Regions from separate parts of the Limnobaculum xujianqingii genome, predicted to be linked through region 1. Evidence: predicted binding sites of a transcription regulator. Region 1 holds the regulator's gene; the other holds the start of a gene.

Evidence for each region. The regulator sigma-54, encoded in region 1, starts transcription at its own class of promoters, with help from an activator protein. The targets are predictions, from matches to a motif close to GTTGGCACANNTTTCGCTNT.
Region 2: the regulator sigma-54 is predicted to act here: its motif matches at 1,389-1,408, upstream of norV (anaerobic nitric oxide reductase flavorubredoxin).

What each region holds. Positions count from the first base shown of each region.
Region 1 covers NZ_JABMLK010000002.1:1,562,568-1,567,007, forward strand. Annotated here, with positions in the region: gene rapZ (RNase adapter RapZ) at 1-796, opposite strand, end outside; gene ptsN (PTS IIA-like nitrogen regulatory protein PtsN) at 929-1,441, opposite strand; gene rpoN (RNA polymerase factor sigma-54) at 1,459-2,889, opposite strand; gene lptB (LPS export ABC transporter ATP-binding protein) at 2,961-3,686, opposite strand; gene lptA (lipopolysaccharide ABC transporter substrate-binding protein LptA) at 3,729-4,250, opposite strand; gene lptC (LPS export ABC transporter periplasmic protein LptC) at 4,228-4,440, opposite strand, start outside.
Region 2 covers NZ_JABMLK010000001.1:596,965-601,404, forward strand. Annotated here, with positions in the region: gene norR (nitric oxide reductase transcriptional regulator NorR) at 1-1,287, opposite strand, end outside; gene norV (anaerobic nitric oxide reductase flavorubredoxin) at 1,452-2,882, shown strand; gene norW (NADH:flavorubredoxin reductase NorW) at 2,893-4,026, shown strand; gene tehB (SAM-dependent methyltransferase TehB) at 4,062-4,440, shown strand, end outside.

The sequences.
Region 1 (4,440 bases):
GGAAATAATCGGCCAGTTGTTCAGCGACATAAACGGAACGGTGTTTTCCACCCGTACAACCAATCGCTACTGTCAGATAGCTACGGTTATTGGTTTCCAGCATAGGTAACCACTGTTCAAGGTAGCTACGCGTCTGATAAATAAAGTTATGCACTTCAGTATGGCGATCCAAAAAGGAAGCCACTGGCTTATCTAAACCGGTCATTGGGCGCAGTTTCGGGTCCCAATGTGGGTTCGGCAGAAAACGAACGTCAAAAACGTAGTCCGCATCGATTGGAATACCGTGCTTAAAGCCAAATGATTCAAACACCATAGTCAGTTCGCGTTCGCGCTTACCGAGCAGTCGGGTTCTCAGCATTTCTGCCAGTTCGTGAACAGACATCTCGGCAGTATCGATAATCAGATCGGCCCGTGAACGCAATGGTTCAAGCAGGGTATCCTCTTCATCGATAGCGCTCTCTAGCGATAAATTTTTATTCGACAGTGGGTGCAGACGGCGAGTATCGCTATAACGTCTGATTAGCGTGTTACGGTCGGCATCAAGGAACAGCAACTGAGGAGAGAAATCACCCGGCAGATTATTCAGAACTTCTTCCAGAATTTCTGGGGTTTCAGGTAAATTTCGCACATCAATACTAACCGCGGCGGACGTTTTTCTTTCCGCCAGCGTTTCGGCTAACTGGGGCAATAAGACTACCGGTAAATTATCGACGCAGTAGAAACCCATATCTTCCAGAGCGCGCAGCGCTACGGACTTACCTGAGCCTGAGCGGCCGCTGACAATCATCAGCACCATGTTGCTATTCCTCTTAATCATCACGATATGATATCAATATCGCCGGTATCTGGACCTTACACAACACTTCATGTGTTGCTTTGGGTTAAACATCAACCCTAACAGAATAAACGTTAACACGAACAATCGTTTTTAAACAGATTGATTTTCAGTTGGTTCATTCTCTTTATCAGACGATTCCTGAGTAAACAGCTGATAAAGCTCTTCATCGGTTTGTGCCATTCGCAACTGGCGGCACAAGGTCTTATCTGCCAGACGTTGGGCTATGGCTGATAACGTAGCCAGATAAGCCTGACATTCGTCTGCCGGAACGAGCAGGGCAAATAATATATCAACCGGTTGGTTATCGACCGCGTCAAAACTGACAGGACTATCCAGGGTGATAAATACACCTACGGCACGAGTGGTATCTTCTTCCAGTTTACCGTGCGGAAGAGCGATGCCTGCGCCAATGCCAGTGCTACCCATGCGTTCACGGCTGAGGATAGCCTCAAACACTACGCTGGTAGGTATATTCAATTGGCTGGCGGCCATTTCGCTAACAATTTCTAACGCCCGTTTTTTACTGGAGCAGTGAACGGCACTGCGTGTGCTGTCTAATTTCAGAATAGAGCGTAATTGCATGGCGGATAACGTGTTCATCATTTGTAGGAACCATTGAGTCAGATCAGTTGTTTACGCTGATTTGACGGGGGAATAGATAACGACTCCCTGTATTTTGCTACCGTCCTTCTGGCAACAATAATCCCTTGATCGGTTAGCATACTGGCGATTTTACTGTCGCTCAGCGGCTTACCTGGATTTTCAGCCGAAATCAATTTTTTAACCAGTGCACGAATTGCAGTAGAAGAGGCTTCGCCACCACTATCGGTATTTACGTGACTGGAAAAGAAGTATTTTAACTCAAATATCCCTCTGGGGCTATGTAAGTACTTTTGGGTGGTTACGCGTGAGATGGTTGACTCATGCATATCAACCGCTTGGGCGATATCGGCCAAAACCATTGGCTTCATGTATTCTGCGCCCAGCTCAAAAAACTCTTCCTGCCGCTCTACAATACATTCCGTTACTCTAAGTAGCGTGTCGTTACGACTTTCAAGGCTTTTGATTAGCCAACGGGCGTCTTGTAAATTGGTACGGATATATTGATTATCGCTGGCATTATGGGTATTTGCCATTGAGGCGTAGTGCTGGTTAATCTGCAAGCGTGGGATACTTTCCGTATTGAGCTCAGCCACCCATTTGCCCTGAACTTTGCGTACCAGTACATCAGGAATAACGTATTCAGACTCGCTGGCATGAATTGACTGACCGGGACGAGGATCAAGGCTTTGAATCAATTGCATGGCCCCTTTCAGTGCCTCTTCACTAATTCGAGTCAGTTTTAGTAATGAGCGGAAATCATGGCTGCCTAACAGTGCCAGATGATGATCGGCAATCTGACGAGCATCACTGAGATAAGGGGTATCAGAAGATAGCTGGGAAAGTTGTACCAGTAAGCATTCTCGCAGATCGCGGGCAGCAACGCCCACCGGGTCGAAACGCTGAATACGCTTCAGTACCGCTTCGATTTCATCGAGTTCAACTTCGTCCTGTCCCAGACTATCGGCGATATCTTCCAGTGAAACTGTCAGATAGCCGGTATTGTCCACCGCATCAATAATGGCGGTAGCAATGGCTTTATCCAGATCGGAGAACGGGGTTAGATCCATCTGCCACATCAGATGATCTTGCAGGGTCAGAGTGGTTTCGCCCTGAAATACCGGAAGTTCGTCATCGCCATAGTCGTTATGGGTGCCGGACGGCGTACCTGCGGTATAAATTTCGTCCCATGAGGCATCGAGAGGGAGGTCTTCAGGAATATCAGACTGCTGTAGTGCTTCGCTGGTATCGAGCTGTTCGTGCTCGGTCTCTTCGCGTGAGTCTATTTCGTCATGATTATCTGCCTGCTCAAGCAGTGGGTTGCTTTCCAGCGCGATTTGAATCTCTTGTTGCAGTTCAAGTGTCGACAGCTGCAACAGGCGAATTGCCTGCTGTAACTGAGGTGTCATGGTTAATTGTTGACTTAACTTGAGCTGTAAACCTTGCTTCATAATGACATATTACACTTATTATCGCATTCCGGAATGGCTAAGCGAATGTTCCCATAGGGTAGCAATAATAGCTACAATCGGAATTCATTGCCTAAATAGACCCGCTTCACATGTTCATCTTCCAGAATAGATGATGGTGTTCCATGAGCAATTAAATGACCCTGGCTAACGATGTAAGCGCGTTCACAAACGTCCAGCGTTTCACGTACGTTATGGTCGGTAATTAATACACCAAGCCCGCTATCGCGCAGATGCTCAATGATTTTTTTAATATCGATAACCGAAATTGGGTCAACGCCGGCAAAAGGTTCATCCAGCAAAATAAATTTAGGATTAGCAGCCAGCGCTCTGGCAATCTCTACCCGACGGCGTTCACCACCGGAGAGGGATTGACCAAGGTTTTTACGCAGGTGCTCAATATGGAATTCTTCCAGCAGCTCGTTGGCACGGTCTTCCCGCTGTTCATTGGTTAAATCATTGCGGATTTGTAGCACTGCCATCAGATTATCGTAAACGCTCAGACGACGGAAAATAGAGGCTTCCTGTGGCAGATAGCCGATACCGCGACGGGCGCGCGCATGCAGTGGTAACAGACTGATATCTTCACCATCGATAAGAATTGAACCCGCATCACGCTGGACGATACCCACAACCATGTAAAACGTGGTGGTTTTACCTGCGCCGTTTGGCCCAAGCAAACCGACAATTTCACCGGAGTTGACGGTCAGGCTGACATCTTCTACCACTCGGCGACCTTTGTAGGCCTTGGCCAGATTCTCTGCTGTTAACGTTGCCATTCGCTATTGTTTACTCTTTTCTTTAACTGCGGTTAAAAGTGTTTATTTTTTCTGTATCTGAGATGGTACCAGAATGGTGTTTACGCGTTTACCTTTGTTGCTGAACGCTTCCATCTTCTGCTCTTTCACTTTGTAAGTGATACGATCACCCTGAACATTGCTGTCCAGTTGTTCCAGATAGGCATTGCCAGTCAGGTCAACAAAGTCAGTAGCCAATTCATAGCGGAGTTTTAAACCCCGGCCTTTTACCGGTTTACCGCTGTCTTGCATTTGGTAGAAGGTCACCGGATTACCGAATGCCTCTACTACTTCTTTCCCTTCATTACCTTCAGGGCGAGTCACGATGACTTTATCCGCACGAATATCAATGGTTCCCTGTTTCACAATAACATCACCGGTAAAGGTGACGACATTACCATTCATGTCTAATGATTGCTGAGCGGAACTAATGTTAATCGGTTGATTTGTGTCATCTTTTAATGCAAACGCAGAGGCGCTGGTAACCAGAAGTATGCCGGCTACCACGCTGTTAACCACGCTTTTACGATGATGGCTGAGTTTCATTGCCGGCTTTTGGTTGAACTTCATAATAGGTTTTTACCTTTTCAATCAGCTTAGCTGTTCTACTGCGCAGATTACCACGCATCTTCATTCCTTCGGAGGTAAAATTAGCCCCGTACAGAGTAACATGATCGTCAGAGCTGATATCCTGTGTCACCAGATTAACATCAGCACTGTTAGTCTTGATTCTTTC
Region 2 (4,440 bases), on a different contig from region 1:
ACCCTGATTTTGTGCTGCGCGAGCTAAAACGGCCGCACGTTCAATAGCATGTTTCATTTCACGTACGTTACCAGGCCAGTCATAGCTTTCTAACATGGATAAAGTATCCGCAGGAAGGCTAATTTGAGTAAGGCCCAGTTTATTTCTAATCTGCTCAACAAAGAATCCGGCCAACAGCACAACATCGCCTTTTCTTTCCCTCAGCGAAGGTACATACAACGGGAATACACTCAGTCTATGAAACAAATCGACTCGAAAACTCCCTGCTATTGTGGCCTGTTTTAAATCACGATTGGTCGCCGCCAGAATTCGCACGTTAACCCTCTTGGTACTGTCTTCCCCTACCCGCTGTAAATCTCCGTACTGGATCACCCGCAAGAGCTTGGCCTGAAGTACCAACGACAGCTCACCTATTTCATCCAGAAATAGCGTACCGTTATCTGCCATCTCGAACTTACCTGTTCGATTATGTATAGCGCCGGTAAATGCCCCTTTAACATGTCCAAAAAGTTCACTCTCCGCCACACTTTCCGGCAATGCAGCACAGTTTAAATACACCATTGGTTTATCTGCGCGCGGCGATAATTGATGTATCGCATTAGCCACCAGTTCTTTACCAACACCGGTTTCACCAGTAATCAGCACATTCAGTTCAGAACCTGCAACTACACTAATCTCATGTTGGAGTTGCTTCATTGGCTCAGAAAGCCCCACCATTTCTTCATCTGCGCGATATGTACTCTGCTTTCCGGAATTAATCTCACCGGTCGTTGGCAACGCCCCTTTTTCCAGCATAGAAACCAAAAGTGCAGTGTTTAGCGCAGAAGATGCCAGCGCTCCAATTAACCACAATTCCTCATCGCTAAATACATCAAACTGTGCAGGATTCAGGCTGTCGAAAGTCAATGCCCCGATCAATTCCTGATCGGCAAACAGCGGCAAGCCAATACAAGCATGAACTTTAAGTTCATCATGACCTGGTATTAAACCATCATAGGGATCGGGCAACTGACTATCTGCCGGGAAACGCACAACGTTACCCGCTCTGGCTATCGCTTCCAGCCGGGGGTGTGATGACAACGCAAAACGGCGACCAAGCACATCAGGTGATAAGCCATCAATCGCCAACGGCCTGAACTGTTGATTTTCATAACGTAATAGTGCAGATGCATCACACTGCAGCAGCTCTCTGACGCTACTAATCAGTCGTTGAAACCGATCGCGCCCCGCCAGGCCATGTTGTAATTCGATAGCAATATTTGCCAGAGATTGAATAGATAGCTTCATAGTTTGTCATTCAGACATAGTGTTAGTCATATTGACAATAATACCACATTGTCAATATGACTAATTTGTTTTTTATTGTAATTAAAATCAACAAATTAACTATTGGCACACTACTTGCTATTACCAGATAAGGAAACCATTCAATTTAATTTCAGGAAACAACTATGGCTATTCAAGTTAAAAACAATATCAGTTGGGTTGGACAAAGAGATTGGGAAGTTCGTGATTTTCACGGTACCGAATATAAAACAACACAGGGTAGCAGCTATAACAGCTATCTGATCCGTGAAGGCAAAAACGTACTGATTGATACCGTTGATAAAAAGTTTAGCCGGGATTTCATTGCCAATCTGGAACAAGAAATCGATCTTAATGCTATCGATTACATCATTATCAATCATGCTGAAGAAGATCATGCCGGTGCATTGAGTGAATTAATGGCTCGTATTCCCAATACCCCTATTTACTGCACAACTAATGCTATCGACTCTATCAATGGTCATCATCATCATCCCGAATGGAATTTCCACACGGTTAAAACCGGTGATACGTTAGATATTGGCAACGGTAAGCAACTTATTTTTGTCGAAACGCCAATGCTTCACTGGCCAGACAGTATGATGACCTATATGACTGAAGATGCTGTGTTATTCAGTAATGACGCTTTTGGTCAGCACTACTGTGATGAACATCTGTTTAATGATGAAGTGGATCAGATAGAACTCTATGAACAGTGTATTCGTTATTACGCCAATATCCTCACGCCTTTCAGCCGACTGGTTACTCCTAAGATTCATGAAATTCTCGGGTTTAACCTGCCGGTATCAATGATTGCCACATCACATGGTATTGTATGGCGTGATAATCCGACGCAAATTGTAGAGAAATATCTTGAGTGGGCAGCCGATTATCAGGAAGACCGTATTACTATTTTTTACGATACTATGTCATCAAATACCCGAATGATGGCCGATGCTATCGCTCAAGGGATTCATGATACAGACCCCTCTGTTGCGGTAAAAATCTACAATATTGCTCGCCACGATAAAAATGAAATCTTAACCCAGATATTCCGTTCAAAAGGCGTTCTCGTCGGTTCATCAACCATGAATAATGTCATGATGCCAAAAGTTGCCGGCATGCTGGAAGAGCTGACCGGCCTGCGTTTTCGTAATAAAAGAGCATCCGCTTTTGGCAGTTTTGGCTGGACCGGCGGCGCAGTCGATCGCATCCAGACTCGCTTAATGGACGCAGGATTTGATATTTCCCTCTCGCTTAAAACTAAATGGCGTCCTGATGGTAGCGCTCTTGATGAATGCCGGGAGCACGGTCGTAAAATTGCCCGTGAATGGGCATTACATCCATTAGATGCCCCTGCTCTGGCAGCTACGCCTGCAACCAATGAGGATAATTCGGTAAAAACAGCAGATTACATCAGCGTTAGCATGATATGTAGCGTCTGTCAGTGGGTTTACGATCCAGCATTGGGTGAACCGTTACAAAACGTCGACCCGGGAACTGCATGGTCTGATGTACCCGATTCATTCCTGTGCCCTGGTTGTGCATTGGGCAAATCAGTATTTGATCCAATGTAATGGGGGATAAATGGAAAACAATATCGTTATTGTTGGTTCAGGTTTTGCTGCCCGCCAACTGGTAAAAACTATTCGTAAGCTTAATAAACAGGTACCTGTTACCTTAATTGCTGCGGACAACTGTGTTGAATATAACAAGCCGGATTTAAGCCACGTATTCAGTCTGAAACAGAGTGCTGATGATCTAACCCGACAATCGGCTGAACAATTTGCTGAAGAAAATAACCTACGGATTTATGCCAATACTTCTGTGACAACCATTGATCGCCCTGCAAAACAGATCGTTTGTGGCGATCTGCGCATTAGCTATCAGAAATTAGTACTGGCAACCGGAGCGCACCCTATTGTTCCCTCTATACCGGGAAGTGATTTGATTATCACCTTCAATAGTCAGGATGAATACCGGCGATATCAGGCTCGTTTGCAGTCAGCAAACAGGGTTATGGTACTGGGTGCAGGATTGATCGGCAGTGAGCTGGCCATGGATTTACAACGTTCCGGTAAACAAGTGATATTGGTTGACCGTGCTCATAGCATATTGCCTCTGTTAATGCCGGTAGAACTCAGCAGTCGTTTGACACATAAATTCAGTCAGACAGGAATTCAATTAGCACTGAATAATGAACTGACCAGCGTAAAAGAAACGGCTGACGGAATAAGTGCCACGTTACGCAACGGGTATATCGCAGAAGTCGATGCAGTTATTGCCTCTATTGGTCTGAAACCCAATATTGTATTGGCTGCTGCATCCGGATTAGAGGTACAACGAGGTATCAGGGTAAATAGCCAGCTACAAACCTCCGATACGGATATTTATGCATTAGGCGATTGCGCTGAAGTCGAAGGTAAAGTGCAGTCTTTTCTGCAGCCAATTCAGCTGGGCGCTATGGTTCTGGCTAAAAATTTACTGGGCGCAGAGGAAAAATTACTGCTCCCGGCAATGCTGGTTAAAGTAAAAACCCCCGACCTTCCACTATTCTTAGCCGGTGAAACTCATCGTCAGGATCTAAACTGGGATATCACCTTAAGCCAGACAGGAATGGTTGCCCGTGGTTTTGATCATCTAAAACAGTTCAGAGCTTTTATCACCAGTGAAAATCATACATCGCAGGCTTTTACTTTACTGCGTGAACTAACGCTTTAATTATTGAACCCTTCTGGAAAAACAGGACGTAATAGATGAAAGAATTACTATGTTATAAAACGATGCCAATCTGGAATAATGAAAACCTACCCCAAAGCTTTACCCAACAGCACAATACTAAAGCGGGAACCTGGGCAAAATTAACCATCCTGCAAGGTACTCTGAGCTTCGCGATGATGACTGAATCAGGAGATACCATCAAAACATTGGTTTTTACCCCCGAAAGCGATACACCGTTTGTAGAACCACAACAATGGCATCGGATTGCAGATTACTCTGACGACATGCAGTGTCAGTTAGCCTTTTATTGCACCGCCGAAGAGTACTTTAATAAAAAATATCAGCTTACTTCGACACATTCTGAAGTTATTGAAGCCGCAAATATTATCCCACCGGGTAAAGTGTTAGATTTAG